2 regions of the Streptomyces sp. NPDC057939 genome follow, and region 1 is predicted to be linked to the other one. Evidence: predicted binding sites of a transcription regulator. Region 1 holds the regulator's gene; the other holds the start of a gene.

Evidence for each region. Region 1 encodes HrcA, which represses chaperone genes, less so after heat shock. Its sites were predicted from a motif close to TTNGCACTCNGNNNNNCNGAGTGCNAA; they were not measured.
Region 2: a site for HrcA is predicted at 7,100-7,126, ahead of groES (co-chaperone GroES). Genes of this name have one in related genera too.

The regions. Positions count from the first base shown of each region.
Region 1 covers NZ_JBHVPG010000061.1:4,876-15,599, forward strand. The annotation lists gene ACFVS6_RS37465 (carbohydrate kinase family protein) at 1-250, opposite strand, end outside; gene ACFVS6_RS37470 (ribonuclease Z) at 539-1,444, opposite strand; gene ACFVS6_RS37475 (histidine triad nucleotide-binding protein) at 1,448-1,807, opposite strand; gene ACFVS6_RS37480 (16S rRNA (uracil(1498)-N(3))-methyltransferase) at 1,944-2,687, opposite strand; gene ACFVS6_RS37485 (nitronate monooxygenase) at 2,684-3,775, opposite strand; gene dnaJ (molecular chaperone DnaJ) at 3,932-5,068, opposite strand; gene hrcA (heat-inducible transcriptional repressor HrcA) at 5,069-6,085, opposite strand; gene ACFVS6_RS37500 (MBL fold metallo-hydrolase) at 6,289-7,020, shown strand; gene ACFVS6_RS37505 (DUF3097 domain-containing protein) at 7,049-7,849, shown strand; gene hemW (radical SAM family heme chaperone HemW) at 7,871-9,103, opposite strand; gene ACFVS6_RS37515 (AMP-dependent synthetase/ligase) at 9,205-10,724, opposite strand, start outside.
Region 2 covers NZ_JBHVPG010000013.1:97,039-107,762, forward strand. The annotation lists gene ACFVS6_RS17370 (hypothetical protein) at 1-81, opposite strand, end outside; gene ACFVS6_RS17375 (GntR family transcriptional regulator) at 271-1,014, shown strand; gene ACFVS6_RS17380 (FtsW/RodA/SpoVE family cell cycle protein) at 1,516-2,934, opposite strand; gene ACFVS6_RS17385 (LCP family protein) at 2,922-4,175, opposite strand; gene ACFVS6_RS17390 (sensor histidine kinase) at 4,297-5,760, opposite strand; gene ACFVS6_RS17395 (response regulator transcription factor) at 5,753-6,433, opposite strand; gene ACFVS6_RS17400 (hypothetical protein) at 6,468-6,965, opposite strand; gene groES (co-chaperone GroES) at 7,270-7,578, shown strand; gene groL (chaperonin GroEL) at 7,711-9,339, shown strand; gene ACFVS6_RS17415 (ester cyclase) at 9,408-10,121, opposite strand; gene ACFVS6_RS17420 (SDR family NAD(P)-dependent oxidoreductase) at 10,207-10,724, opposite strand, start outside.

The DNA.
Region 1 (10,724 bases):
CGGCGGCGAGGGAGGTCCGCAGGCCGAGCCGGGCCAGGGCGGTGGCCATGTTGGCGACGCCGCCGGGGCTGGAGCCCATGCCGCGCGCCCAGGACTCCGTGCCGCGCACCGGGGCGGAGTCGAGGCCGGTGAAGATGATGTCGAGGAAGACCGTGCCGGTGAGGAAGACGTCGCAGCCCGGTTCGTGGGGATCGCGGAGCGGTCCCAGGGGGTCCAGCCTGTCCAGCTTTTCCTCTTCCTGCGGGCTGATGAGGCTGTCCCGACTGGTCACGGTGTACTCCCCGGTGCGCGAAGGTCTGCGAAAGCTGTGTGGAGGTCTGCGTAGGTCGACGAAGCTCCGCGAGGGGCTTCGACGGTCTGCGAAGTGTCGTTTCTTCCGTTGGGCTCGGAGGTGGAGGACCGCGGCGGCCCCGGCAGGCCGTCGGCGCTGCCCCGTCCCGCAGAACCGAAACCCAGTGTGACGCACCTCACCACCCGATGGCCGTCCTTCCCGCGGCGCGAGCCCGGAGGGGCGCCGGGGCGGATCCGGCCCGGCCGGTCAGGAACGCTTCGGCACCGCGACCGTGACCAGGTCCGCCGCGATCGTCAGCTCGCCCTCGAACCCCGCGGCCCGCGCCTCCCGCTCGAAGGCGGAGGGGTCGGTGTACCGCTGCGAGAAGTGCGTCAGGACCAGGTGCCGGACGCCCGCGTCCCGCGCCACCCGGGCGGCCTGACCGGCGGTGAGGTGTCCGTGGTCGGTGGCGAGCCGCTCGTCGGCCGCCAGGAACGTCGACTCGATCACCAGCATGTCGCAGCCTTCCGCCAGTTCGTCCACCCCGGAGCACAGCCGGGTGTCCATGACGAAGGCGAACCGCTGACCGGCCCGGTGTTCGCTGACGTCGTCGAGACCGACCCCGTCCAGCCGCCCCTCCCGCTGGATGCGCCCGACGTCCGGCCCCTTGATCCCGTGGCGCGCGAGCAGCTCGGGCACCATCCGGCGTCCGTCCGGCTCCGTGATCCGGTAGCCGAAGGACTCCACCGGGTGCGAGAGCAACCGCGCCTCCAGGACGTACGAGGGCCCGTGCGCGAGCACCCCGTCCCGGGACACCGGCTCCTCGGCGAGCGCCACCGTCTCCCGGTAGGCGGTCGCGTACCGGAGCCGGTCGAAGAACTTCTGCCCGGAGGCCGGGTAGTGCGCGGTGACCGGGTGCGGGACCTGGTCCAGGTTGATGCGCTGGATCACCCCGGCCAGGCCGAGGCTGTGGTCGCCGTGGAAGTGCGTGACGCAGATCCGGTTGATGTCGTGCGCGGCGACCCCGGCCCGCAGCATCTGCCGCTGCGTGCCCTCGCCCGGGTCGAAGAGGATGCCCTCGCCGTCCCAGCGCAACAGGTAGCCGTTGTGGTTGCGGTGGCGGGTGGGAACCTGGCTGGCGGTGCCGAGCACCACGAATTCGCGTACGGACACGACTTATCCCGGGGGCCATTCGAGGCCGCGGCCGCCGAGGACGTGCGCGTGCGCGTGGAAGACGGTCTGGCCGGCGCCGGCGCCCGTGTTGAGGACGATCCGGTAGCCGAGCTCCTCGATCTTCTCGTCGGCGGCGACCCGTCCGGCCTCGGCCAGTACGTCGGCCGCGATGCCCGGCTCGGCGGCCGCGAGGGAGGCCGCGTCGGGGTAGTGCGCCTTGGGGATGACCAGGACGTGGGTCGGCGCCTGCGGGTTGATGTCCCGGAAGGCGATGGTCGTCCCGGTCTCCCGGACGACGGTCGCCGGCACGGCGCCCGCGACGATCTTGCAGAACAGGCAGTCCGCCTGCGGTTCCCCGGCCATTGCTGCGCCTCCCGTGACGTTGATCGGTCCGGGCATCGTAGCCGCCCCGACGACGGGAACGGCCCGGTCCGCCGGAGATCCGCCGGAGCCCGCCCCGGCCCGCGCGGAGCGGGGCCCGGGGAGGTGCGGGGGGGGCTCAGGACCAGCGGCCGGTGCGCGCCAGGAGGACCGCGGCCGCGGCCGTGCCGGCGGTGGAGGTGCGCAGGACGCTGCGGCCCAGTCGGTAGGGCCGGGCTCCGGCCTGCGCGAAGGCGGCCAGTTCCTCGGGCGAGACCCCGCCCTCGGGGCCGACGACGAGGACGACGGAGCCCGATTCGGGCAGCGGGGCCGTCGCGAGGGCGTCGGAGGCGGCGTCGCGGTCCTCGTGGAGCACCATGGCCAGGTCGGCCTCGGCGAGCAACGCGGCGACCTGCTTCGTGGACAGCGCCTCGGCCACCTCGGGGAAGCGGACGCGGCGGGACTGCTTGCCGGATTCCCGGGCGGTGGCCCGCCACTTGGCCAGGGACTTGGCGCCGCGGTCGCCGCGCCACTGGGTGATGCAGCGCGAGGCCTGCCAGGGGACGATCGCGTCCACGCCGGTCTCGGTCATCGTCTCGACGGCGACCTCTCCACGGTCCCCCTTGGGCAGGGCCTGGACCACCGTGATGCGGACGGCCGGTTCGGCCTCCTCGGACACCTCCGCGACGGAGACGACGAGCCGGTCCTTGCCCTCGGCCGACTTCACGACGGCCTCGGCCCAGCGGCCCCGGCCGTCGGTGAGGACGACCTCCTCGCCCGGGTTCAGCCGCTTCACGGACACGGCGTGCCGGCCTTCGGGGCCGTCCAGTACGAACTCGGACCCCGCGGGGACCTCCTCGACCACGAACACGGGGGCCGTCATGACGCTCTCCTCATCTGCAACACCTTCAACGAGCTCTGCGCCTGGGCCAGTTCGGCCGCCAGCACCTCCACCAGGTCCCCTGCCGGCATCACCCGTGCCAGCCGGTGCCCCTGCCCGGCCCACAGGGACATGCCCTGGGGGTCACCCGCGGCGGCGGCGGCCTTGCGCAGCCCCGAGGTCATGTGGTGGACCTGCGGGTAGGCGGCCGGGGCGTACGGTCCGTGCTCGCGCATGAACCGGTTGACGAGGCCCCGGGCCGGGCGGCCCGAGAAGGCCCGGGTGAGTTCCGTGTGGGCGAACAGGGGGTCCGTCAGGGCCTTCTTGTGCAGCGGGTGCGCGCCGGACTCCGGACAGGCGAGGAAGGCCGTGCCGAGCTGCGCCGCCTCCGCGCCGGCCGCGAGGAGCGCGGCGATCTGCGCGCCGCGCATGAGGCCGCCCGAGGCGATGAGGGGGAGGGTGACCGCCTCCCGTACCTGGGCGACCAGGGCGAGCAGGCCGACGGCGGCGGTGCCGTCGGTCTGCGGGTCGTCGCGGTAGGTGCCCTGGTGGCCGCCGGCCTCGACGCCCTGGACGCAGAGGGCGTCGGCGCCGGCTTCCTGCGCGGCGCGGGCCTCGTCGACGGAGGTGACGGTGACGATGCCGTAGGTGCCCGCCTTGCGCAGCCGGGTGAACACGGCGGGCGCGGGACAGCCGAAGGTGAAGGAGACGACCGCGACGGGGTCGTCGAGGAGGATCGCGAGTTTGGCCTCGTAGCCGTCGTCGCAGGTCCCGATGATGTCCTCCTCGGCGAGGGAGACCTCGTACCAGCTGGCCTCCCCGGCGAGCTGCCCGCGGTACGCCTCGACGGCGGCCGGGTCGACGTAGCCGTTCTGCGGCATGAACAGGTTCACGCCGAAGGGGCGGCGGGTGAGCCCGCGCGTCTGCTTGATCTCCTGGTACATGCCGTCGGCCGTCTTGTAGCCGCCCGCGAGGAAGCCCAGCCCGCCGGCCTCGCACACGGCGGCCGCCAGGGGCGGGCAGGAGGCGCCGCCCGCCATGGGAGCCTGCACGATCGGGTACGGGGAGAGACCGTTCGGTGCGGAGGACATGGACTGCATCGTGCCACGTCCCGACCACCGGGCCGAATCACGGCATTCGCCTGGCATAGTCCGCTTCCCGGGGGCCCCGAACGGATCCCCGGGAACGCGCGGGAGCCCGGTCCGGGATGACCCCGGGCCGGGCTCCTGCGTGCTGTCGCGGGCCGCTCAGCGGCCGTTGAACGCGTCCTTCAGGCGACTGAACAGGCCCTGCTGGCCGGGCGCGAACTGCCCCGTGGGCCGCTCCTCGCCGCGCAGCTTCGCGAGCTGGCGCAGCAGTTCCTCCTGCTGGGCGTCGAGCTTGCTCGGGGTGGTCACCTCGACGTGGACGATGAGGTCCCCCCGGCCGCCGCCGCGCAGGTGCGTGACGCCGCGCCCGTGCAGCGGGATCGACTGGCCGGACTGGGTGCCGGGCCGGATGTCGATCTCCTCCATGCCGTCCAGGGTCTCCAGCGGGCACTTGGTGCCGAGGGAGGCCGCTGTCATCGGGATCGTGACCGTGCAGTGCAGGTCGTCACCGCGCCGTTGGAAGGTGGCGTGGGGAAGCTCGTGGATCTCCACGTAGAGGTCGCCGGCGGGGCCGCCGCCGGGGCCGACCTCACCCTCGCCCGCGAGCTGGATCCGGGTGCCGTTCTCGACGCCGGCGGGGATCTTCACCGTCAGGTTGCGACGGGAACGGACCCGGCCGTCGCCCGCGCACTCGGCGCACGGGGTGGGGACCACGGTGCCGAAGCCCTGGCACTGGGGGCAGGGGCGCGAGGTCATGACCTGGCCCAGGAAGGACCGGGTGACCTGCGAGACCTCGCCGCGGCCGCGGCACATGTCGCACGTCTGCGCGGAGGTGCCGGGTGCGGCGCCCTCACCGGAGCAGGTGGTGCAGACGATGGCCGTGTCGACCTGGATGGGCTTGGTCGTCCCGAAGGCCGCCTCGTCCAGTTCCAGGTCCAGGCGGATCATGGCGTCCTGGCCCCGGCGGGTCCGCGAGCGCGGTCCGCGCTGCTGGGACTGGCCGAAGAAGGCGTCCATGATGTCGGAGAAGTTGCCGAAGCCACCGGCTCCGAAGCCGCCCGCCCCGCCACCGCCACCGGAGGAGAGGGGGTCACCACCCAGGTCGTGGACCTGCTTCTTCTGCGGGTCCGAGAGGACCTCGTAGGCGGCGTTGATCTCCTTGAAGCGCTCTTGCGTCTTGGGATCGGGATTGACATCCGGGTGCAGCTCGCGGGCGAGCCGCCGGAATGCCTTCTTGATCTCGTCCTGCGATGCGTCGCGGCGCACGCCGAGTACGGCGTAGTAGTCCGTGGCCACTTACGACTCCGCCAGGATCTGTCCGACGTAACGTGCCACTGCGCGTACCGCTCCCATCGTTCCGGGGTAGTCCATGCGGGTCGGTCCGACCACGCCGAGTTTGGCGACTGCCTCGCCGCCCGAACCGTAGCCGACGGAGACGACCGACGTGGAGTTGAGCCCCTCGTAGGCGTTCTCGTGACCGATCCGTACCGCCATCCCCGACTCCCCTGCCTCGCCCAGCAGCTTGAGCAGCACGACGTGCTCCTCCAGCGCTTCGAGCACCGGCCTGATCGTCAAGGGAAAATCATGTCCGAAGCGAGTGAGGTTGGCGGTGCCGCCGATCATCAGCCGCTCCTCCGCCTCCTCCTCCAGCGTTTCGAGGAGGGTGTCGAGGACGGCCTTGACCGTCACCCGGTCCTCGGTCTCGAACGACTCCGGAAGGTCCTGCACGAGCTGCGGCACGTCGGTGAACCGACGGCCGACGACCCGGCTGTTCAGCCGCGCCCGCAGGTCGGCCAGGGAGTTCTCCCCGAAGGGCGTCTGGCAGTCCACGAGCCGCTGCTCGACCCGCCCGGTGTCCGTGATCAGTACGAGCATCAGCCGGGCCGGGGCCAGGGAGAGCAGCTCGACGTGCCGGACGGTGGAACGGGTCAGGGACGGGTACTGGACGACGGCGACCTGGCGGGTGAGCTGCGCGAGGAGGCGCACCGTGCGGCCCACCACGTCGTCGAGGTCGACGGCACCGTCGAGGAAGTTCTGGATGGCCCTGCGCTCGGGCGTCGACAGCGGTTTGACCCCCGCCAGTTTGTCGACGAAGAGGCGGTAGCCCTTGTCCGTGGGGATCCGGCCGGCGCTGGTGTGGGGTTGGGCGATGTAGCCCTCCTCCTCCAGCACGGCCATGTCGTTGCGCACGGTCGCCGGGGATACGCCGAGGCGGTGCCGCTCGGTGAGCGCCTTGGAACCGACCGGTTCCTCCGTCCCGACGTAGTCCTGGACGATGGCGCGCAGTACCTCGAGCCTGCGTTCACTGAGCATCGCGCACACCTCCGGATGCGGTCGTATCGGTCGGTCCCGGTCGGTCGTCGATCGGTCCCGGGTCCGGCTTCGGTCGGTATTCGGTCCGGCCTGGTCGGCCGTGGCCGGCACTCTGCGCGTGCGAGTGCCAGAGATGCCCCGGTCAGTGTACGGCCGGGTGGTACGCGGCGGGCAAGGGCGGCCCGTCAGGGTAGCGTCGCGCCATGGACGTACGTTGGGAAGAGGCGGGCTGGGAACGGCTCACCGGACGGGCCGGCCGGCGCCGCCTTCCGGTGTGGGACTGCACGGTGGGACTGGTGGTGGGGGACGAGTCGGTCCTCCTGATCGACCCGGGTTCCTCCGTACGGGAGGGCGCCGAGGTGCGCGCCGAGGCGGAGCGCCTGACGGGCCGCCGCGTGACCCATATCGCATTCACGCACGGACATTTCGACCACGTGATGGGCGCGCCCGCGTTCCCCGGGGCCGAGGTCTTCGGAGCGGTCGGCCTGGAGCGGCTGCTGGCCCCGGCGAGGGGCCGCGAGGAGCTGCGGGCGAGCGCGGTCCGCAACGGACTGGCCGAGGACGAGGCCGCCGAGGCCGCCGAGCTCCTGCGGGCGCCGGGGCACCTGGTGTCGGGCGAGTGGACGCTGGAGCTGGGCGGGGTGCAGGTGCTGCTGGCCAACCTGGGTCCCGCGCACTCGCAGCACGACCTGACCGTCTTCGTGCCGGGCGAGCGGGAGGTGGTGTTCTGCGGGGACATCGTCGAGGAGTCCGGCGAACCCCAGGCCGGCCGGGACGCGGTCCCGGGACAGTGGCCCGCCGCCCTGGACCGGCTGCTGTCCCTCGGCGGGGACGACGCCGTGTACGTGCCGGGTCACGGAGCGCTGGTCACGGCCGACTTCGTACGTGAGCAACGCGCCACACTGGCGGCCCGGTTCGGCGTGTCGGAGGCGTGAGCGGTCCGGCTCTCCTACGCTCGGCCGGATGCGCGAGTACTCCCCCGACCTGACCCCGCAGTGGAAGCGTCCCCGGGCGGTGCCCCAGGTACCGGCGGACCCCGGCCTGGTGGTCGAGGTGGCGGGCGGTGACTTCTGCGGCGCGGTCGTCGAGTGCGAGGCCGGCACGGTGACCCTGGAGGACCGCTTCGGCAAGCGCCGGGCCTTCCCCCTGGAGCCGGCCGGCTTCCTGCTGGAGGGCGCCACGGTGACCCTGGTCCGGGCCTCGCGGGCGCCGGCCGCGCCCGCCCGCACCGCGTCGGGCTCGGTGGCCGTCCCCGGGGCCCGGGCCCGGGTGGCCCGCGCCGGACGGATCTACGTCGAGGGCCGGCACGACGCGGAGCTCGTGGAGCGGGTCTGGGGCGACGACCTGCGCATCGAGGGCGTGGTCGTGGAGTACCTGGAGGGCGTCGACGACCTGCCCGCCGTGGTGGCGGAGTTCGACCCGGCTCCGGACGCCCGCCTGGGCGTCCTGGTGGACCACCTGGTTCCGGGCTCGAAGGAGTCCCGGATCGCGGCGGCGGTGACCGGCGCGGACGTCCTGGTCGTGGGCCACCCGTACGTGGACGTCTGGCAGGCGGTGAAGCCGTCGGCGCTGGGCATCCCGGCCTGGCCCGTGGTGCCGCGCGGCCAGGACTGGAAGACGGGCGTCTGCCGCGCCCTGGGCTGGCCGGAGAACACCGGCGCCGCCTGGCAGCACATCCTGTCGCGGGTGACTTCGTACCGGGACCTGGAGCCCGCCCTGCTGGGTCGCGTCGAGGAACTGATCGACTTCGTCACGGCGCCCTGAGCGTCCCGGGAGGGGCGCGGGCTAGTCGACCAGGTCGCGGACCACCGCGTCGGCCAGCAGCCGGCCGCGCAGGGTCAGCACCGCGCGGCCGGCCGCGTACGGGCCCGCCTCCAGCAGGCCGTCGGCCAGGGCCCGGCCGGCCGCCGCCAGCCCGGCCGGGGCGAGCAGTGACAGCGGGACGCCGTCCACGAGGCGCAGCTCCAGCAGGATCCGCTCCACCCGGCGGTCCTCCGCCGACAGGAGTTCGCGCCCGGCGCCCGGGGAGCGGCCCTCCGCGAGGGCGGCCGCGTAGGCGCCGGGGTGCTTGACGTTCCACCAGCGGACCCCGCCGACGTGCGAGTGGGCACCCGGCCCGGCGCCCCACCAGTCGGCGCCCCGCCAGTACAGCTCGTTGTGCAGGCAGCGGCCCGCGTCCGAGGTGGCCCAGTTCGACACCTCGTACCAGGAGTAGCCCGCGTCGGCCATCACCGAGTCCGCGATCAGGTACCGGTCGGCGTGCACGTCGTCGTCGGTCATCGGGACCTCGCCGCGGCGGATGCGGCGGGCCAGCTGGGTGCCCTCCTCGACGATCAGGGCGTAGGCGCTGATGTGGTCGGGGCCGGCGCCCAGCGCGGCTTCCAGGGAGGCCCGCCAGTCGTCGTCGGACTCCCCCGGCGTGCCGTAGATCAGGTCCAGGTTGACGTGCTCGAAGCCGGCTTCGCGGGCTTCGGCCACGCACGCCTCGGGCCGCCCCGGCGTGTGGGTGCGGTCGAGGACCTTCAGGACGTGCTGCTTGGCGCTCTGCATGCCGAAGGAGATCCGGTTGAAGCCGCCGGCCCGCAGTTCGGCGAGGTAGGCGGGGTTCACCGATTCGGGATTGGCCTCGGTGGTGATCTCCGCGTCCTCGGCCAGGCCGAACTCGTCGCGGATCGCCGCGAGCATCCGTACGAGGTCCCCGGCGGGCAGCAGCGTGGGCGTGCCGCCGCCCACGAAGACGGTGCGCACGGCGCGCGGGTCGTCGCCGAGCACCTTGCGCGCGAGGCGGACCTCGTCGATCAGGGTGTCGGCGTAGTTCTCCCGGGAGGCGAGCACGCCTCCGGTGCCCCGCAGCTCGGTGGCCGTGTAGGTGTTGAAGTCGCAGTACCCGCAGCGGGTGGCGCAGTACGGGACGTGCAGGTAGAACCCGAGCGGCCGGTCCCCGGCACCCGCGAGGGCGTGCGACGGCAGCGAGCCGTCTTCGGGCATGGGTTCACCGTCGGGCAGTGCGGAAGGCATGCCCCCATTGTCCCGCACCCGTGGCCCCGGGCGCCCCGCCCGCGGCGGCGCGCCCGGGACCCGCCCGGGGCGTGCCCGCGGGCGGGTCCGGCCGGGCGGTGTCAGGCCTCGCGCGAGCCCTCGTACATCTCCTCGATGAGGTACTTGAACTCCCGCTCGACCACCGGGCGCTTCAGCTTGAGGCTGGGCGTGAGGTCGCCGTGCTCGACGTCCAGGTCACGGGGCAGCAGCCGGAACTTCTTGACCGTCTGCCACCGCTGGAGGCCTTCGTTCAGGGTCTGGACGTACGTCTCGACGAGGCGGCTGGTCTCCGGCGCGGCCAGGACCTGTCCGTACGTCTTGCCCTCCAGGCCGTTGTCGGCGGCCCAGGCCAGGATCGAGGGCTCGTCGAGGGCGATCAGCGCGGTGCAGAAGTTCCGGTCGGCGCCGTGCACGACGATGCTGGAGACGTAGGGGCAGATGCCCTTGAACTGGCCCTCGATCTCCGCGGGGGCGACGTACTTGCCGCCCGAGGTCTTGATCAGGTCCTTCTTGCGGTCGGTGATGCGCAGGTAGCCGTCGGGCGAGAGCTCGCCGATGTCACCGGTGTGCAGCCAGCCGTCGGACTCCAGGACCTCGGCGGTCTTGTCCGGCTGCTGGTGGTAGCCCTGCATGATGCCGGGGCCGCGCAGCATGACCTCGCCGTCGTCGGCGATGCGGACCTCGGTGCCGGGGAGCGGCTTGCCGACGGTACCGGTGCGGTAGGCCTCGCCGGGGTTGACGAAGGAGGCCGCGCTGGACTCCGTGAGGCCGTAGCCCTCCAGGATGTGGATGCCGGCGCCGGAGAAGAAGTAGCCGATCTCGGGGGCGAGGGCGGAGGCCCCGGAGACGGCGGCGCGGAGCTTGCCGCCGAAGGCCTCGCGGAGCTTGGAGTAGACGAGCGCGTCGGCGATCTTGTGCTGGGTGTTGAGGCCGAAGGGGGCGCTGGCCCGGCCGGTGCGGCGGAAGTTGTCCTGGGTGACCTTGGCGTACTCGCGGGAGACGCCCGCCGCCCACTGGAAGATCTTGTACTTGGCGCCGCCGCCCGCCCGGGCCTTGGCCGCGACACCGTTGTAGACCTTCTCGAAGATGCGCGGGACGGCCGCCATGTAGGTCGGCTGGACGATCGGCAGGTTCTCGATGATCTTGTCGATGCGTCCGTCGACGGCGGTGACGTGCCCGACCTCGATCTGGCCGGAGGTGAGCACCTTGCCGAAGACGTGGGCCAGCGGCAGCCACAGGTACTGGACGTCGTCCGCGGTGATCAGGCCGGTGGCGACGGTGGCCTTGGCCATGTACGACCAGTTGTCGTGCGGCAGTCGGACGCCCTTGGGACGGCCGGTGGTGCCGGAGGTGTAGATCAGGGTGGCGAGCTGGTCGGCGGTGATGTCCGCGATCCGCTGCTTGACCGCCTCGGGGTGCTTGGCGAGGTACTCCGCGCCGCGCGCCTCCAGGTCGGCGAGCGAGAGCACCCAACCCTCGGGGTCGCCGTCGGCGGCGACCGCGTCGGCGGCCTCCAGCACGACGACGTGGGCGAGGTGCGGCAGGTCGGCGCGGCGCTCGCGCGCCTTCGCCAACTGCGTGCCGTCCTCGGCGATCAGCA
Region 2 (10,724 bases), on a different contig from region 1:
CGCGCGGTCGAGTAGTTCCGCACTGGGTTCGATCGGCGCAGCGACGTCCTCGGTTTCGATGGCGATAACGATCGGGCGCATACGCACTCTCCTCAGCCACGAGGATGCCTCTCAGACAACCTCTCTAGAGATGTATTCATTGCAGCTGATGCAACCCTGCGCCGTCAAGGCATGTCTAGAGATCTCACCGGTTGGGGCGTGATTCTGCTAAATGCAGCGACCGACCTTTGGCCCTAGGGTGTCTAGAGAGGAGAGGGAGTGATCGGTTTGATGACGGGCCAGCCGAAGTACCAGCGGATCGCTGATGCGTTGAGGGCGGCCATCCAGTCGGGGGAGTACGGGCCGGGGGACCGGCTGCCGGGTGAGAACGACCTGATGGCTGCGTACGACGTCGCTCGGATGACCGCACGGCAGGCTCTCGGTGTGCTTCAGAACGAAGGGCTCGCCGAGGCGCGGAAGGGTGCGGGCGTCTTCGTCCGAGCGTTCAGACCGCTACGACGACGAGGTATTCAACGGCTGGCGCAGGAGCAGTGGGGCTCGGGCCGATCCATCTGGTCCACCGACACCGAAGATCGCGACCTGGTCGTCGACCAGATCGAGGTGCGGGAGGAAGAGGCCGACAGCCGCATCGCCGACGCTCTCGGTGTTTCTTCCGGCTCCCGGGTCTGGACCCGTGGTCGCCGCTTCGTGCTCGATGGCAAGCCGGTGCTCTTCGCGAAGTCGTACCTGCCGTCCGACGTGGTCGCCGACTCCGCCATCACTCAGGTCGACACCGGCCCCGGCGGGACCTACGCGAGGTTGGCCGAGCTGGGGCATCGCCCCGCTCACTTCCGCGAAGAGATCCGTTCTCGTATGCCTTCAGCCGATGAGGCCGAGCGACTGTCGCTCGCCATGGGCACACCCGTCATCCAGATCGTCCGCACCGCGTTCACCGAGGACGGGCATGCCGTCGAGGTCAACGAGATGACCTTGGACTCCGCGTCATACGTGCTGGAGTACGACTTCGACGCCTAGGAGCCACCTCGGACCCGTCCCCGCACGGCGGCAAGCAAACCTGCTTCTTCAAGCCCAGACGGCTCGCAGACGCCGAACCGGGCGAAGAACCCACGAACCCGGTGCTTATGGCCCGTCTGACGTGCCCTGAGGTCGATTTCCTCGTCCTGACGGGCAGGTAGAGCCCGTGCCCGCGCCCCTGGCCCGGCCGCAGGCCCTCCGGCGTGCCCGCATGCCCTGTCGGGCAGCACCCGTCCCCTCGCCTCGTCACTGAGGGACCCGTCCCTGTTCATCTCTGACCCGTGACCGTTCTTTTGGGGGGTTCCCGTCGGTCTTCGGCTTTCCGTGGCGGGTCGGTCGGTCAAGGGTGGCCGAAGGCCATCGCGAAGCGACGCGACGACGAAGGAGGAGCGCCCTTGAGGGACCGGCCCGCCACGGGGAGACGATGAGACCGGCGGGAAACCACCAAACCCTCCCTGACACGGACCGAGTGCATCCCGCCCACCCCCGACCCGCTCCCGCCTAGACCCCTGCCCCCGCCCCCGCCCCCGCCCCCACCATCGGGGTGATCGTCGTTTCCGCCGGGTCGTGGGTGTCCGCTTCGCGTTGGCGTTCCGCGCTGTCGCTGATGCGGAGCAGGAGGGCGATCATGATCCAGTTGGCCAGTAGGGACGAGCCGCCCTTCGCGAGGAAGGGCAGGGCCTTGCCCGTCAGGGGGATGAGGCCCGTGACGCCGCCGGCGACCACGAACACCTGGAGCGCCAGCGCGGCGGCGAGGCCGACCGCCAGGAGCTTGCCGAACGGGTCCCGCGCGGCCAGTGCCATCCGTAGCCCGCGTTGCACGAGGAGCGCGTAGAGGAGGATGACGGCCATGACCCCGGCCAGGCCGAGTTCCTCGCCCACCGTCGTCAGGATGAAGTCGCTGCGCCCCGCGAAGGCGATCAGCTCGGGGTGGCCCTGCCCGAGGCCGGTGCCCGAGATGCCGCCCGTGCCGAAGCTGAACAGGGCCTGGGCGGACTGGTCCGAGGTGATGCCGGGCGGTCGGTTCTCCCAGTAGAACGAGAGCGGGTTCAGCCAGGCGGCCACGCGGGCCTTGACGTGGGGCTCGGTCGAGCCGACGACGAAGGCGCCCACGGAGGCCATGAGCAGGCCGCACACGATCCAGCTGGTGCGCTCGGTGGCGACGTACAGCATGACGACGAAGACGCCGAAGAAGATCAGCGAGGTGCCCAGGTCGCGCTCGAAGACCAGGACCAGCATCGACACGATCCACACGGTGACGATCGGGCCGAGCTGGCGCATCGGGGGTAGCCGCATGCCGAGGAACTTCCGTCCGGTCAGCGCGAGCGAATCGCGGTGGACGACCAGGTAGCCCGCGAAGAAGACCGCGATCATGATCTTCACGAACTCGCCGGGCTGGAGCGAGAAGCCGAACAGCTTGATCCACCGCTTCGCGCCGTACGTGTCCGCGCCGAAGAACGCCGGCGCGATCAGCAGCACCAGCGAGCCGGCCATCGTGATGTAGATGAACCGCTGGAGCAGCCGGTGGTCGCGCAGCAGCGCCACGACGAGGAGGCAGGCGGCGACGCCGACCACCGTCCACATCAGCTGACCGGGCGCGTTCGCGTCCGAGTTGTACCGCTCGATGTACCCCTGGTCGAGCCGGTGGATCAGTACGAGCCCGAGCCCCGTCAGCAGCATGGCCAGCGGGAAGATCAGGGGGTCCGCGTACGCCGCGAACCGTCGGATGCCCAGATGCCCCACGAGCGACAGCAGGCTCATGCTGATGACGAAGCTGGGCAGGTGCTGCGGCAGCTCGCCGTTCATAGCGAGGCCGGCGCTCACGTGGCCGAAGACGGCGATGCCGACGACGAGGACGAGCAGCAGTGCTTCGGTGCGCCGGCGGGGACCCGCCGACGTGCGGGGCCTCAGTCCACGCACGGGATGCCGCCGCCGTCGATGCTGCCCTTCTGCGGCCGGGAATCCTGCCGCCCCGAATCCTGCGGCCCCGAATCCTGCGTCGGCGGTGACGCGGGGGGTGAGGGCGAGGACGAGGGCGGGGACGGGGGCGAGGACGGGGATGAGGACGAAGCGCCCGGCGCACTGGGGGTCGCAGTGGTCTGAGGACCGATCTGCTCGGCTATGAGGCGCTTTATCTTCATATCATCTACGACGTTGATGTCCTCCCCATGGTTCCTTCCGAACCCTTCGATGGGAAGTGTCGTGAATTGCACTTTGCCCCCGGACAGGTTCTTCGCCTGCCTCACGAACGACAGCAGGTCCCACCCGGAGTCCGTCACGACGTCCTTCTTCGCCGTGTCGATCAGTTTGACCAGCTTCACCGGATCCGTGAAGGTGCCCGCCGAGTTCAGTTTCTGCGTGGCGCCCGCGAGGAAGGCCTGCTGCCGCTTCGTCCGGTCGAGGTCGCCCATCTCCAGGCCGTGCCGTTGGCGTACGAAGGCCAGTGACTGCCGGCCGTCGAGCTGCTGCCGGCCCGCCGGGAAGTCCGCTCCCGACCAGCGGTCCTTCACCGGCTTGTTCAGGCACACCGGGACCCCGCCGAGGGCGTCCGCGAGGTGGTAGAACCCAGCCAGGTTCAGCTCCGCGAAGTGATCGACCGGGACGCCCAGGAAGTTCCGTACGGTGTCGATCTGCGCCCGGCGCCCCGCCTCCCGGCCCTCCTGCTCCAGTTGCCGCCGGTCCTTGACGCCCTGCGCCGACAGCTGGTCCTCCTTGGCGGCCTTGGCCAGCCCGTACGCCTTCTTGATCTTGTCCTTGCCGTGGCCGGGTATCGCGACGAAGTCGTCGCGCGGGATCGAGAAGGCCTTCGCCCGGCTGCCGTCCGCGGGTACGTGCAGCAGGATCATGGTGTTCGCGTTGTAGCCGCCGATGTCGGAGCTGCCGGCGTGCAGCTTGTCGAGCACTTCGTCCGGCAGCGGGTCGCCGTTCTGGTCGCGGCGGCTGTCCAGTCCCATGAGCAGGACGTTCACGTCGCCGTGCGCCGACTTCTCGGCGCCCTCCAGGGCCTTGGAGCTGCCGATGCTCGACACCAGGTCCCGGTAGACGTACCAGGCGGTGCCGCCCGCCACCGCCGTCAGCACGCAGCCGGTGATCAGCAGCGTGCGGCCGATCCGGCGTCGCGAGGGCCGGCGGCGGCTGGTCTTCCTCCGTTGCGCGCTCATGCCCACCGATGCTGGGGCACACCCGCTGAAGGAATCCTGAGGGCCGGGGCAGCCGGGACCGGCAACGGCTGCCGGCACCGGCGATCCGCTACCGGGATCGCCTGCCCCCTCCGGCGATCCGCTACCGGGATCGCCCGTCCCCACCGGCTCCGGGGACGCGCAGGCGGAGTCGGGCGCCGCCGTCCCGGGCGGGGAGGGCGCGTACGTCGCCCCCGTGCGCCCGGGCGATCTCCCGGGCGATGGCCAGGCCCAGCCCGGTTCCGCCGCCGGCCCGGCCGCGATCCGCGTCCAGTCGTACGAACCGTTCGAACACCCGGGCCCGGTCCGCGTCCGGGATCCCCGGACCGTCGTCCACGACCTCCAGCTCCGCCCAGTCGCCGCACGCCCGCGCCCGGACGACGACGCCGCCGGCGGCGTGGCGCAGGGCGTTGTCCACCAGGTTGGCCAGGGCCCGTTCCAGTCGGGCCGGATCCCCGTACGCCGCCACGGGCGTGTCCGCCTCCAGCCGCAGCGGCACCCGGGGCGCGGGCCGGCGGGCCGCGTCCTCGGCGGCCAACAGCGCGAGGTCGACGGGTTCGGGGCGCGGCGCCGGGCCGCCGTCGAGGCGGGCGAGCAGCAGCAGGTCGGCCGCGATCCGTTGGAGCCGTTCGGTGTCGGCCAGCGCGGCGGCCACCGAGGCCCGGTCGGGCCGCTCCATGGCCAGGGCCACCTCCAGCCGGGAGCGGACGGCGGCGAGCGGGTTGCGCAGTTCGTGGGAGGCGTCGGCGGTGAACTGCCGCTGCCGCGCGTCGGAGCGTTCCAGCCGGTCGAGGGTGTCGTTGACGGTCCGGGCCAGCCGCGCGATCTCGTCCGCGCCGCCGGGGTCGGGCACCCGCCGGTCCAGCTCGCTCGCGGTGACGGAGGCCAGCCCGCCACGGATCGCGGTGACGGGGCGCAGGGCGTGGCCGGTGACCCACCAGGCCAGGGCGGCGGCGAAGGCGATGAGCGGGGGAGCGCCGGCGAGCAGGCCGGCGGCGATGGCGCGGGTGGCGTCGTCGACGTCGCCCAGCACGGTCATCGCGTACACGGCGTACGGCGCGTGCTCCCCGGAGCCCCCGACGCCCCCGGAGGCCCCGGCACCCCCGACGTCCCCGGCATCCCCGGCACCCCCGGCACCCCCACCCCTCCCGGCGCCCCCGCCCCCCGGGGTCGCGACCACCACCACCGCGCGGCGTTGGCCGTCGGGGTGGGCGGGGGGCAGGACCGTCGAGCGGGAGTCGTCGCCGGGGCCGGGGCGGGGGAGCAGCGCGCCGAAGTCCGGGGCGTCCTCGGGGTCCCCGCTGGACGCGACCGTCCGGCCGGCCGCGTCCCGTACGAGGACCAGGTCGACCCCGCCCTCGGGCGCGGGCAGCCGCCCGCCGGGGGACGGGTCCCGGGAGTCGAACCGGGCGGCGGCCTTCCGGGCGGCGAGTTCGGTGCGCCCGGTGGTGTTGTCGAGGAGGTTGGCGCGCAGCACGGCGTGCAGCCAAAGGCCGCCGACGGCCAGGACGGCGGTCATGGCGAGGGCGGCGGCCACGGCGGTGCGGGCCCGGAGGCTGCTAACCACCGTCGGGCGCCATCCGGTAGCCGGTGCCGTGGACGGTGAGGATGGAGCGGCGGCCGAAGGGCGCGTCGATCTTCCTGCGCAGGGAGGAGACGTACACCTCCACGATGTTCGGGTCGATGGCGTGCGGGGCGTCCCAGACCTCGTCGAGGATGTCCTGCTTGGCGACGGCCCGGCCCGGCCTTTCCATCAGGCAGGCGAGGACGCCCAGCTCGCGGGTGGTGAGTTCGATGTCCCGCGTGCCGCGGCGGCAGCGCCGGTCCTGCGGGTCGAGGACGAGGTCCCCGACCCGGAGCACGGTGGGCTCGGGGGCGGCGGCCCGCCGGGCGAGGGCCCGCAGGCGGGCGCCGAGCACGACGAAGGAGAACGGTTTGGTGAGGTAGTCGTCGGCGCCCGCGTCGAGGCCGTCGGCCTCGTCGCGTTCCCCGTCCCGGGCGGTCAGCATCAGGACGGGGGTCGGGTCGCCGTGGGCGCGCATCCGGGTGCAGATCTCGTGGCCGTCGAGGCCCGGGAGCATCAGGTCCAGGACCACCGCGTCGTAGGGTCCGCCGGTGCGGGCCAGTTCGAGGCCGCGGTGTCCGTCGTGGGCCACCTCGACGCGGTGACCGTCCGCGGACAGGCCCTGCCGTAGGGATTCGGCCAGGTTCTCTTCGTCTTCGACCACCAGGATGCGCACCGCTCAAGCGTCACATACCGGGCGGGAACGCCCTTCAGGTCGTGGCCGGCCCGGCCGCGGCGGGAGTGCCCGCCCCCGCCCGGGAGGCGCGGACGGTGCGCGCGATGGAGGTGACGTTCCAGACGGCGACGGCGAGGCAGAGCAGCCCGGTGGCGCCCGGCAGGGCCCAGGCCCGGCGCTCGGCGGAGACGGCCCCGGTGGCGTCCGGTCCGCTGACGACGGTCGCGACGGGGACGGTCGGCGGGGTGTCGAAGGTGGTGTCCACGGAGACCCGGGCGAGGGAGAAGGAGCCGTCCCGGGCGGTGAAGGTGCCGCTGCACATCACGCTGTCGGCGTCGCGGCGGGACTCGTACGGGGTGCAGGACACGGCGCGGAAGGAACCCTCGATGCCGGTCAGCTGCGTCGTCATCCGGGGGATGACGAAGTGGAGGAGGATCACCGCTCCGGCGATGGAGATGGCGGTCGAGTACAGACGTCCGAAGCCGATGCCGCCCGCCGTGCGGCGCCGCCCTGCCCCCGTTGAGGTGTTCATGATCGGGATCATAGGGGTCGCCGACCTGCGGGGACACGGAAAAAATCGGGCCGCGCCACCCCGTCGGAACGCCTGTGACCAGGGCCCAACACGCCCTCCGGGCGGCCTGATCCGTACGGCTCGGCCGGCGCGTGTTGGCACTCCGCTTGACCGAGTGCTAATCGCCGGAATAGTGTCGCACCTGGCACTCGCCCCTGGTGAGTGCCAACACAGCGACAGGCTGGTCCGGCACCCGCGACGACGGATCGACCTGGTCGCCACCTCAGACAGTTAACCCCGGATCTCCGAAGGGGGAGGTCGGATCGTGACGACCACCAGCTCCAAGGTTGCCATCAAGCCGCTCGAGGACCGCATTGTGGTCCAGCCGCTCGACGCCGAGCAGACCACGGCCTCTGGCCTGGTCATTCCGGACACCGCGAAGGAGAAGCCCCAGGAGGGCGTCGTCCTTGCCGTCGGTCCCGGTCGCTTCGAGGACGGCAACCGTCTTCCGCTCGACGTCACCGTCGGCGACGTCGTCCTGTACTCCAAGTACGGCGGCACCGAAGTGAAGTACAACGGCGAGGAGTACCTCGTCCTCTCGGCCCGCGACGTGCTCGCGATCGTCGAGAAGTAATCACTTCTCCAGTTTTGCTGTGAGCTACGCCCCTGGTCACCCTGCTGATGCCGGGCGGCGAGGGGCGTAGTTCGTTTCCATGCGGTCGCGGTGAGCGGCCGAGGATCGCAACGAGAGGGCGGAACCGCTCCCATGCCGAAGATTCTGAAGTTTGACGAGGACGCCCGTCGCGCCCTCGAGCGCGGCGTCAACAAGCTTGCCGACACGGTCAAGGTGACGATCGGTCCCAAGGGCCGCAACGTCGTCATCGACAAGAAGTTCGGCGCGCCGACCATCACCAACGACGGTGTCACCATCGCTCGCGAGGTCGAGCTGGACGACCCGTACGAGAACCTGGGCGCGCAGCTCGTGAAGGAGGTGGCGACCAAGACCAACGACATCGCGGGTGACGGCACCACCACCGCCACCGTGCTGGCCCAGGCACTGGTCCGCGAGGGTCTGCGCAACGTCGCCGCGGGTGCTTCCCCGGCCGCCCTGAAGAAGGGCATCGACGCCGCGGTCAAGGCCGTGTCCGAGGAGCTCCTCGCGACCGCCCGCCCGATCGAGGACAAGTCCGACATCGCCGCCGTCGCCGCGCTCTCCGCGCAGGACTCGCAGGTCGGCGAGCTCATCGCCGAGGCGATGGACAAGGTCGGCAAGGACGGTGTCATCACCGTCGAGGAGTCCAACGCCTTCGGCCTGGAGCTCGAATTCACCGAGGGCATGGCCTTCGACAAGGGCTACCTGTCGCCGTACATGGTGTCCGACCAGGAGCGTATGGAGGCCATCCTCGATGACCCGTACATCCTGATCCACCAGGGCAAGATCTCCTCGATCCAGGACCTGCTGCCGCTGCTGGAGAAGGTCATCCAGGCCGGCGCCTCCAAGCCGCTGCTGATCATCGCCGAGGACGTCGAGGGCGAGGCGCTCTCCACCCTCGTCGTCAACAAGATCCGTGGCACCTTCAACGCGGTCGCCGTCAAGGCCCCCGGCTTCGGTGACCGCCGCAAGGCCATGCTCCAGGACATCGCCACCCTCACCGGTGCGACCGTCATCGCCGAGGAGGTCGGCCTCAAGCTCGACCAGGCCGGTCTGGACATCCTGGGCTCCGCGCGCCGCGTGACCGTCTCCAAGGACGACACGACCATCGTCGACGGTGGTGGCAACTCCGCCGACGTCGCGGGCCGCGTCAACCAGATCAAGGCCGAGATCGAGTCCACCGACTCGGACTGGGACCGCGAGAAGCTGCAGGAGCGCCTGGCGAAGCTCGCCGGTGGCGTCTGCGTCATCAAGGTCGGCGCCGCCACCGAGGTGGAGCTCAAGGAGAAGAAGCACCGCCTTGAGGACGCCATCTCGGCGACCCGTGCCGCGGTCGAGGAGGGCATCGTCTCCGGCGGTGGCTCCGCGCTCGTCCACGCCGTCAAGGTCCTGGATGGCAACCTCGGCCTGACCGGCGACGAGGGCACCGGCGTCTCGGTCGTGCGTCGCGCCGCCGTCGAGCCGCTGCGCTGGATCGCCGAGAACGCCGGCCTCGAGGGCTACGTCATCACCTCGAAGGTCGCCGAGCTCGACAAGGGCCAGGGCTTCAACGCCGCCACCGGCGAGTACGGCGACCTGGTCAAGGCCGGCGTCATCGACCCGGTCAAGGTCACCCGTTCCGCGCTGGAGAACGCCGCTTCCATCGCCTCGCTGCTGCTCACGACCGAGACCCTGGTCGTCGAGAAGCCGGCCGAGGAAGAGGGCGACGCCGGTCACGGCCACGGTCACGGCCACAGCCACTGATCGCACGCACCACGCCGAGAAGGCCCCGTCCCGCAGTCGCGGGACGGGGCCTTCCCCGTGATGCGGCCTCAGGACCCGTACGGGGTACCGGATCCACCCATCTGCCGTTGCAGGGCTCCGGGGTTGTAGTGCCACCAGCCCTCGACGATCTCCCCGCCCGTGCACCGGAACGTGGTGCTCCCCGACATCTCGTACGTCCTGCCGGTCGGGGCGACCCCCATGAACGGGCCCTTGTCGTGGGTGCCGCGCCAGTTCCACACCGTCGTGACCAGATCGCCCTCGGCGAGCCGGGCCATCGGCTCGAAGGTCATGTCGAAGGCGCCGCGCCAGGTCTCGATGTCCGCGCGCATGCCCTCCCGTCCGATGACGGTGGACTCCTCCTTGCTGATGTCGTGGTCGATGTAGTTCGCCGCGAAGCACTCGTCGAGGACGCCCATGTCCCCGCCCATGATGGCTTCCTGGAACACCCGCTCCACGAGCTGCTTGTTGAGGTGCTGGTCGCGGACCACGTCGAGGTTCATGAACTTCGGCATGCCCTCGCACAGGGCCACCATCTCCTGGAACATCCGCTCGGTCTCGGGGAGGTGGGAGTTCGCCATGGCCTCCTCGTACGAGGCGAACTCCACCATGTCCACGTAGTGGTTCCGCGCCTCGCGGTCCTGGCCGAGCATCGCGCGCGTCGCGGTGCGCCTGCCGCTGCTCTGCTCCGCCCAGCGGTCGATCAGCGCGTTCATCTCGGCGAACCGTCGGGTCTCGTAATCGATCACCTGTACGAATGTCATCGTGTCGCCTCCCAGGCCGGATCGGGACACGTCCAGTTTAGGGAGATTTCACCCGTTTGGCCGGTTTGTGAACGGGCTGAACGGGTTACTGCGGCCCGTACTTGCGGCCCGTGCGGGACGACACGCCGCCGAGGAGTCCGCGAGGCGTCAGCTTCACCACGCCCATCAGCGCCTTGTACCGCGGGTCCGGGATCGACACGGTCCTGCCGCGGGCCAGGTCGGCCAGCGCCGCCGCCACCAGCTTGTCGGCGTCCAGCCACAGCCAGCTCGGGATGTTGTCCGTGCCCATGCCGGCCCGCTCGTGGAACTCGGTCCGCACGAAGCCCGGGCACAGGGCCATCAGCCGCACGCCGGAACCCGCGAGGTCCTTGGCCGCGCCCTGTGTGAACTGCACGACCCAGGCCTTGCTGGCGCCGTAGGTGCCGCGCGGGACGAAGGCCGCCACGGAGGCCACGTTGATGACGCCGCCGCGACCGCGCGAGCGCATCGACGCGGTGGCCGCCGAGGTCAGCCGCAGCACCGCCTCGATGTGCACCTTGATCATGGTCAGCTCGTCGGCCATGGACACTTCGAGGTAGCGGCCCTTGTTGCCGAAGCCGGCGT